Regions from separate parts of the Streptomyces sp. NPDC047061 genome, predicted to be linked through region 1. Evidence: riboswitches for the same ligand, from Rfam matches in the RefSeq annotation. Region 1 holds a riboswitch; the other holds the start of a gene.
What was found. Region 1 has a riboswitch for glycine ahead of gcvT (glycine cleavage system aminomethyltransferase GcvT). Riboswitches for the same ligand answer to the same signal wherever they lie in the genome.

Region 1 (4,557 bases):
ACCGGCACGTACACCTGGCCCTCGATCTGCGTGGTGGGCAGGTCCAGCGGGCCGCTGTGCGGGCCGCCGCCCTCCGGCAGCGGGATCCAGAGGAAACTCCGGCCCAGTACCTCGATGAGCCGGCCCGCCGCCGCGGGCACGCCGAGGGAGGCCGACAGCACCTCCTCCAGTTCGTTGCCGGGCCACCCGCCGTGCGGGTGGGGGTGCGCCTGTGCCGGGAAGTCCGCGGGAATGTCCGCCGGGAAGTCCATCTGCCTACCGCCTGCTGGAAACCACTGCTGAGGCTGGAAAGGCTAGCGGGTGACACCGACAAAGCCACCCGTCGATGCGGAGTCCGCGGGCGATCCCGGCGCGCGCGGGCGGCCTCGGCGCGCGCGGGCGGTCTCAGCGCGCGAAGGCGATCCGGCGCAGGACGTCCGCCGCGTCCCGGTCGAGCAGCACGGCCGAGCCGACCCCTTCGGGCAGTTTGCCCTTCTCCGCCGCGCGCAGCAGCCGGCCGGCCGCCCTGCGGTGGCGCAGGAAGGCGTACCGGGAGACGCCCCGGCCGCGCTCGCGCTGGCCGTCCAGTGCCGTGCCGGCCGTGACGTCCAGGAGGACCAGGTGCAGGGTGCCGCCGCGGCGGCGGGCCTCCCGGGCCAGCCAGTCGCGCACCCAGGCCTGCGTACCGCAGTCGTGCACGACCACGCCCTCGCCGGTGCCGAGGGCCCTGCGCAGCCCGGCGTAGTGGGCGAGGCGGACCACCGGGCGGTAGAGGGCGTAGGGCAGGAGGCGGGCCAGGCGCGCGTCCCAGCGGTCGCGGGTGTCCTGGGAGTCGATGCGGATGCCCTGGACGGTGCGGTGCATCAGGGTGGACTTGCCGCTGCCGGGCAGCCCGGTCACCACCACCAGGTCACGGGGGCCGAAGAGCAGGCCGTGCGGGCTGTGCCCGGCGCGGTCGCGCAGGTCGCGGACGACCGGTGCGGGGAGCTCGCCGACCCGCTCGCGGGCCGGGGCCGTCGGCTGCTGGGGCAGGGCGATGCCCGTCGTCGTCGCGTATGCCGTGGTCCTTGTCACCGTGACCGTCCTCCCGGGGGGTTCAGGAAAGGTTCTCCCCGCTTAATGTAAAGAGAAGGTAATGCACGGCGTCTCGCGGTTCCGTGCGCGTCCGGCAACAGCCCGGCTACAAAGAGAGAGGACGCAGGCCGGGGCAGGTCCGGTCTGCCATGCGGCCGGGCGGCGTGCAATGATGTCCGCGCCAACTGCATACCGGCCGCTTGAATCCGCGCGGGAGAGTCCCCAGCCGTCGTCGCTGGGGCGCCGAAGGAGCAAGTCCCTCCCTTGAATCTCTCAGGCCCCCGTTACCGCGCGGGCGAGGCACATCTGAAAAGCGGGCCGCTGTGTCAGTGGCTCCACCCAAGGTGCAAGCCGTGATCACGTCCGTGGTCAGGGCGAACCTCTCAGGTTCCGATGACAGATGGGGAGGACAGCCCTCGCCTGTCATGCCCTCGGGACCTCTGGGAGACGACCGACCGATGAGCAGTACCGATTCCGCCGCACCCCGCCGCACCGCGCTCGACGCCCTGCACCGCTCGCTCGGCGCGACCATGACCGACTTCGCCGGCTGGGACATGCCCCTGCGCTACGGCTCCGAGCGCGACGAGCACGTCGCGGTCCGGACCAGGGCCGGGCTCTTCGACCTCTCCCACATGGGCGAGATCACCGTGACCGGCCCGGACGCGGCCGCCCTGCTGAACCACGCCCTGGTGGGCAACATCGCCTCCGTCGGCGTGGGCCGCGCCCGCTACACCATGATCTGCCGGGCCGACGGCGGCATCCTGGACGACCTGATCGTCTACCGGCTGGCGGAGACCGAGTACCTCGTGGTCGCCAACGCCTCCAACGCCCAGGTCGTCCTCGACGCCCTGCAGGAGCGTTCCGCCGGGTTCGACGCCGAGGTCCGCGACGACCGCGACGCGTACGCGCTGATCGCCGTGCAGGGCCCGGAGTCGCCCGGGATCCTCAAGTCGCTCACCGACGCGGACCTGGACGGCCTGAAGTACTACGCCGGCCTGCCCGGCACCGTCGCCGGCGTCCCGGCGCTGATCGCCCGCACCGGCTACACCGGCGAGGACGGCTTCGAGCTGTTCGTGAAGCCGGAGCACGCGGTGGAGCTGTGGCAGGCGCTGACCGAGGCGGGTGCCCCGGTGGGCCTGGTGCCCTGCGGGCTGTCCTGCCGGGACACCCTCCGCCTGGAGGCGGGCATGCCGCTCTACGGACATGAGCTGACCACGGAGCTCACCCCCTTCGACGCCGGGCTCGGCCGGGTGGTGAAGTTCGAGAAGGAGGGCGACTTCGTGGGGCGCGCGGCGCTCCAGGAGGCCGCCGACCGCGCCGCCTCCCGGCCGCCGCGGGTGCTCGTCGGCCTGGTCGCCGAGGGCCGCCGGGTACCGCGCGCCGGATACCCGGTCGTCGCCGCCGGCGAGGTGATCGGCGAGGTCACATCGGGCGCCCCCTCCCCGACCCTGGGCAGGCCGATCGCCATGGCGTACGTCGACGCGGCGCACGCGGCGCCGGGCACGGCGGGCGTCGGCGTGGACATCCGGGGCAGCCACGAGCCGTACGAGGTCGTGGCGCTGCCGTTCTACAAGCGCCAGAAGTAGCCACTGGACGTGACCCCGCGCACATCCCCGCAGGTCACGTACGTCTCCAGCCTTCCCCCCTTCACCAGCACTTCCTCGCGTACAGGAGAATTCAAGCCATGAGCAACCCCCAGCAGCTGCGTTACAGCAAGGAGCACGAGTGGCTGACGGCCGCCGAGGACGGCGTGGCGACGGTCGGCATCACGGAGCACGCGGCCAACGCGCTCGGTGACGTCGTCTTCGTCCAGCTCCCGGCGGTCGGCGACACGGTGACCGCGGGCGAGTCCTGTGGCGAGCTGGAGTCCACCAAGTCGGTGTCCGACCTGTACGCGCCGGTCACCGGTGAGATCACCGCGGTCAACGAGGACGTCGTCGACGACCCGTCCCTGGTGAACTCGGCCCCCTTCGAGGGCGGCTGGCTGTTCAGGGTGCGCGTCACGGACGAGCCGGGCGACCTGCTCTCCGCCGACGAGTACACCGCCTTCACCGCCGGCTGAGAGCCGCCGCAGACCCCGGCCTAGGAGTCGTAGAAACAGATGTCCGTTCTGAACACGCCCCTGTACGAGCTCGACCCCGAGGTAGCCGCCGCGGTCGACGCCGAGCTGGTGCGCCAGCAGTCCACCCTGGAGATGATCGCCTCGGAGAACTTCGCTCCGCTGGCGGTCATGGAGGCGCAGGGTTCGGTCCTCACCAACAAGTACGCCGAGGGCTACCCGGGCCGCCGCTACTACGGCGGCTGCGAGCACGTCGACGTCACCGAGCAGATCGCCATCGACCGGGTGAAGGAGCTGTTCGGCGCCGAGTACGCCAACGTGCAGCCGCACTCCGGTGCCTCCGCCAACCAGGCGGCCCTGTTCGCGCTGGCCCAGCCCGGGGACACCATCCTGGGCCTGGACCTCGCCCACGGCGGCCACCTGACCCACGGCATGCGCCTGAACTTCTCCGGCAAGCAGTTCGACGTGGTGGCCTACCACGTGGACGACTCCGGCCTGGTCGACATGGCCGAGGTGGAGCGGCTCGCCAAGGAGCACCGGCCGAAGGTGATCATCGCGGGCTGGTCGGCGTACCCGCGCCAGCTGGACTTCGCGGAGTTCCGCCGGATCGCCGACGAGGTCGAGGCGTACCTGTGGGTCGACATGGCCCACTTCGCCGGCCTGGTCGCCGCCGGTCTGCACGAGAACCCGGTGCCGTACGCCGACGTGGTCACCTCCACGACCCACAAGACGCTGGGCGGCCCGCGCGGTGGCATCATCCTGGCCCGCAAGGACTTCGCGAAGAAGCTGAACTCGTCCGTCTTCCCGGGCTTCCAGGGCGGTCCCCTGGAGCACGTGATCGCGGCGAAGGCGGTCTCGTTCAAGGTCGCCGCCTCGGCGGACTTCAAGGAGCGGCAGCGTCGTACGGTGGAGGGCGCGCGCATCCTGGCGGAGCGGCTCACCGCCGCCGACGCCCGCGAGGCCGGCGTGAACGTCCTCTCCGGTGGTACGGACGTCCACCTGATCCTCGTGGACCTGCGCGAGTCCGAGCTGGACGGGCAGCAGGCCGAGGACCGCCTCCACGAGGTCGGCATCACGGTCAACCGCAACGCCGTCCCCAACGACCCGCGGCCGCCGATGGTCACCTCGGGTCTGCGGATCGGCACCCCGGCGCTGGCCACCCGCGGCTTCACGGCCGAGGACTTCGCCGAGGTCGCGGACGTGATCGCCGAGACGCTGAAGCCGTCCCACGACGCGGCGGCCCTCAGGGCCCGGGTCGAGGCACTGACCGCGAAGCACCCGCTTTACCCCGGTCTGAACAAGTAGTTCCCTGGTGGGGGCACCCGACGACGTGTGCCCCCACCCTCTCTGGAGGAGTTCCCGTGGCCATCTCGGTCTTCGACCTGTTCTCGATCGGCATCGGCCCGTCGAGCTCCCACACCGTCGGCCCGATGCGCGCGGCCCGT
Region 2 (4,557 bases), on a different contig from region 1:
TCCGAGCAGGCCAAGCCGGACGGGCTGGTGCTGATCGAGCCGGGCACGGAGCGGGCGATGCTGGGGCCCATGACGGTGCGGACCCTGCCGGGGGTGGGGCCGGCGACCGGGGACCATCTGCGGCGGGCCGGGATCACCACGGTCGACGAGATCGCCGAGGCCGGGGAGGACGAGCTGGTCCGGCTGCTCGGCAAGGCCCACGGGCACGCGCTGTACGCGATGGCGCTCGCGCACGACGAGCGGCCCGTGGTGGCCGAGCGGGAGACGAAGTCGGTGTCGGTCGAGGACACCTACGACGTGGACATCCACGACCGGCTGCGGGTGGGGCTCGAGGTGCAGCGGCTGGCCGACCGGTGCGTGCGGCGGCTGCGGGGGGCCGGGCTGTCGGGGCGGACCATCGTGCTGAAGGTACGGCGGTACGACTTCTCGACGCTCACCCGGTCGGAGACGCTGCGGGGGCCGACCGACGATCCGGCGGTGGTGCGGGAGGCGGCCGCGCGGCTGCTGGACTCGGTGGACACGACGGGGGGTGTGCGGTTGCTGGGCGTGGGGGTGTCGGGGCTGGCCGACTACACGCAGGAGGATCTGTTCGCGCAGGCGGCGGCCGCAGGGGAGGGGGCGGTGGAGTTCGCGGCGGCGGACGAGGACGTTGCGGAGCCGGCCGCGGAGGAGCAGGTGGCTGCCGAGCGGCGGTGGCCCGCGGGGCACGATGTGCGGCATGCCGAGTACGGGCACGGATGGGTGCAGGGGAGCGGGCTGGGGCGGGTGACGGTGCGGTTCGAGACGCCGGGGTCGCTGGAGCCGGGGAGGGTGCGGACGTTTCGGGTCGAGGACCCTGGGCTGGAGCCGGCCGAGCCGTTGCCGTTGGTGGCGGGATGACAGGGGGTTGCGGTGGACGGGGTGGGGGCGTGACCGGGGTGTGGGCTGGGGGCGGGGGGTTTCACTCGCCCGCGTTGGCGGGGTGCCGCTGCGCCCACCCGTGCCGCCCTGCGGCACGCCTGCCCGCAGCTGGGCAGCTGGGTGGTCGGGACGGGCGGCTGGGCAGGGCCCCGGCGTCGGCCTTACGGTCCCGTGTCCTCTGTGCCTGCCAGCTTGCCGAAGTCGTGGTCCGGGTGGTCGTGGGGCGGGGGAGCCGTGTCCAGGCCGTAGTGGTGGTAGAGCTGGAGTTCCTGCTCGGGGGAGAGGTGGCGGCCCACGCCGAAGTCGGGGGCGTCCTTGATCAGGGCGCGGTCGAAGGGGACGTGCAGGGTGCCCTCGACCAGTTCGCTGGGTTCCAGGGGCACGAAGGCGTCCCGGGAGAACAGGCCGGTGCGTATGGCCGCCCACTCCGGCACACCCGTCGCGTCGTCGAGGTACACCTCGTCGATCGTGCCGATCTTCGTGCCGTTGCGGTCGAACGCCTTGCGGCCGATCAGGTTGCGCGGATCGATGTCGGTCAGCACGGGCCCTCCACTTGGTCACAAATCATCCGTAAGCACTACAAAAGAGCACATTGGAGGAGGCGGCCACTCGAAGGCCCTGGCGTTGCCCTCGCTGGTAGGCTGACAGCGGCTGCTGACCCCGTGCGGGAGAGTCCTCCGGGCAACCGGAGGCGCCGAAGGAGCAAATCCTCCCCGGAATCTCTCAGGTCCACGTACCGCACGGACGAGGTCACTCTGGAAAGCAGGGCGGACGTCGACGGTGTCCGCCCTCACCGACGGTGAAAGCCGGGAGACCGCAGGGGCGGCACCGGTGAAACTCTCAGGTTGAGATGACAGAGGGGGAGGCCGTCGGGGTACCCGCGCCGGGGTACCCCTCGAAGGTCGCGTCAGACCAGGAGGCCTCCGCAATGACCGCCCAGCGTGTTCCGCTCTCAGAGCTCGAGCAGGGTATTCCCTTCGAGCAGCGCCATATCGGGCCCGATCACGAGGCTCGGGCCAAGATGCTCGCCCAGGTCGGGTACGGCTCGCTCGACGAGCTGACCGCCGCCGCCGTGCCGGACGTGATCAAGAACGCCGACCGCCTGGAGCTGCCCGGCGCCCGGACCGAGGCCGAGGTGCTGGCCGAGTTGCGGTCGCTGGCCGACCGGAACCAGGTGCTCGACTCGATGATCGGGCTGGGGTACTACGGGACCTTCACGCCGCCCGTCATCCTGCGCAACGTGATGGAGAACCCCGCCTGGTACACGGCCTACACGCCGTACCAGCCGGAGATCTCCCAGGGCCGGCTGGAAGCGCTGCTGAACTTCCAGACCGTGGTCGCCGACCTCACCGGGCTGCCCACCTCCGGTGCCTCGCTGCTCGACGAGGGCACGGCCGCCGCCGAGGCCATGGCCCTGTCGCTGCGGATGGGCAAGAACAAGAAGGGCGTCTTCGTCGTCGACGCGGACGTGCTGCCGCAGACCATCGCCGTGATCCAGACCCGGGCCGAGCCGACGGGCGTGGAGGTCGTGGTCGCCGATCTGAGCGACGGGATCCCGGCCGACCTCGCCGCGCGTGAGGTCAACGGGGTGCTCGTCCAGTACCCCGGCGCCTCCGGTGCCGTACGCGACATCAAGGCCGTCGTCGAGCAGGCCCACGGGATCGGCGCGCTCGTCACCGTCGCTGCCGACCTGCTCGCGCTGACCCTGCTGACCTCGCCGGGTGAGCTCGGGGCCGACATCGCCGTCGGCACCACCCAGCGGTTCGGTGTGCCGATGGGCTTCGGCGGGCCGCACGCCGGTTACATGGCGGTCTGCGAGAAGTTCGCGCGCAGCCTGCCCGGGCGGCTCGTGGGCGTCTCCGTGGACGCCGACGGCAACAAGGCGTACCGGCTGGCGCTGCAGACCCGCGAGCAGCACATCCGGCGGGAGAAGGCCACCAGCAACATCTGCACCGCCCAGGTCCTGCTCGCCGTGATGGCCGGCATGTACGCCGTCTACCACGGTCCCGAGGGGCTCAGGGCCATCGCGCAGCGGACGCACCGCTACGCCACGATCCTCGCCGCGGGGCTCAGGGCCGGCGGTGTCGGGATCGTCCACGGCGCCTACTTCGACACCCTCACCGCCCGGGTGCCCGGCAAGGCCGCCGAGATCGTCGCCGCCGCCCGCCAGGGCGGCGTCAACCTGCGGCTCGTCGACGCCGACCACGTCTCCATGGCCTGCGACGAGACCACCACCCGCGCCCAGCTGGGCGCCGTCTGGACGGCCTTCGGCGTCGAGGGCGACGTCGAGGCGCTGGACGCCGTCGCCGAGGACACGCTGCCCGAGGCGCTGCTGCGCACCGACGGCTACCTGACCCACCCCGTCTTCCGGCAGCACCGCTCCGAGACCGCGATGCTGCGCTACCTGCGCCGGCTCGCCGACCGGGACTACGCGCTGGACCGGGGCATGATCCCGCTGGGCTCCTGCACCATGAAGCTCAACGCGACCACCGAGATGGAACCGGTCACCTGGCCCGAGTTCGGCCAGCTGCACCCGTTCGCGCCCGCCGAGCAGGCGCAGGGCTACCTGACCCTCATCCGCGAGCTGGAGGAGCGGCTCGCCGAGGTCACCGGGTACGACAGCGTCTCCCTGCAGCCCAACGCCGGATCGCAGGGCGAGCTGGCCGGGCTGCTCGCCGTACGCGCGTACCACCGGGCCAACGGGGACGCGCAGCGGACCGTGTGCCTGATTCCGTCGTCCGCGCACGGCACCAACGCCGCCAGCGCCGTGATGGCGGGCATGAAGGTCGTCGTCGTGAAGACCGCCGAGGACGGCGAGATCGACGTCGCGGACCTGCGGGCGAAGATCGAGCAGCACCGGGACGAGCTCGCCGTGCTGATGATCACCTACCCGTCCACGCACGGCGTGTTCGAGGAGCACGTCGCCGACATCTGCGCCCAGGTGCACGAGGCCGGCGGCCAGGTGTACGTCGACGGGGCCAACCTCAACGCCCTGGTCGGCGTCGCCAAGCCGGGTCACTTCGGCGGCGACGTCTCGCACCTCAACCTGCACAAGACCTTCTGCATCCCGCACGGCGGCGGCGGTCCGGGTGTCGGGCCCGTGGCGGTACGTGCGCACCTCGCGCCGTACCTGCCGAACCACCCGTTGCAGCCCGCCGCCGGGCCGGAGACGGGCGTCGGGCCGATCTCGGCCGCGCCGTGGGGCTCGGCGGGGATCCTGCCGATCTCGTGGGCGTACGTCCGGCTCATGGGAGGCGAGGGGCTGAAGCGGGCCACGCAGGTGGCCGTGCTCAGTGCCAACTACGTCGCCAAGCGGCTGGAGCCGCACTTCCCCGTGCTCTACACCGGGCCCGGCGGGCTCGTCGCGCACGAGTGCATCATCGACCTGCGGCCGCTGACCAAGGCGACCGGAGTGAGCGTCGACGACGTCGCCAAGCGGCTGATCGACTACGGCTTCCACGCGCCGACGATGTCCTTCCCGGTGGCCGGCACGCTGATGATCGAGCCGACCGAGTCCGAGGACCTCGGCGAGCTGGACCGGTTCTGCGAGGCGATGATCGCCATCCGTGCGGAGATCGACCAGGTCGGGGCGGGGGAGTGGCCCGCCGACGACAACCCGCTGCGTGGCGCTCCGCACACCGCCGGTGCGCTGGGCGG

Region 2: linked by a shared signal. The riboswitch ahead of gcvP (aminomethyl-transferring glycine dehydrogenase) and the one ahead of gcvT (glycine cleavage system aminomethyltransferase GcvT) in region 1 are both predicted to bind glycine.

What each region holds. Positions count from the first base shown of each region.
Region 1 covers NZ_JBEYVI010000040.1:21,209-25,765, reverse strand. The annotation lists gene ABZ887_RS39840 (enhanced serine sensitivity protein SseB) at 1-251, opposite strand, end outside; gene ABZ887_RS39835 (AAA family ATPase) at 385-1,053, opposite strand; glycine riboswitch at 1,255-1,353, shown strand; gene gcvT (glycine cleavage system aminomethyltransferase GcvT) at 1,512-2,639, shown strand; gene gcvH (glycine cleavage system protein GcvH) at 2,738-3,115, shown strand; gene glyA (serine hydroxymethyltransferase) at 3,155-4,417, shown strand; gene ABZ887_RS39815 (L-serine ammonia-lyase) at 4,474-4,557, shown strand, end outside.
Region 2 covers NZ_JBEYVI010000077.1:9,487-14,043, forward strand. The annotation lists gene ABZ887_RS49305 (DNA polymerase IV) at 1-879, shown strand, start outside; gene ABZ887_RS49310 (PRC-barrel domain-containing protein) at 1,062-1,442, opposite strand; glycine riboswitch at 1,556-1,649, shown strand; gene gcvP (aminomethyl-transferring glycine dehydrogenase) at 1,829-4,557, shown strand, end outside.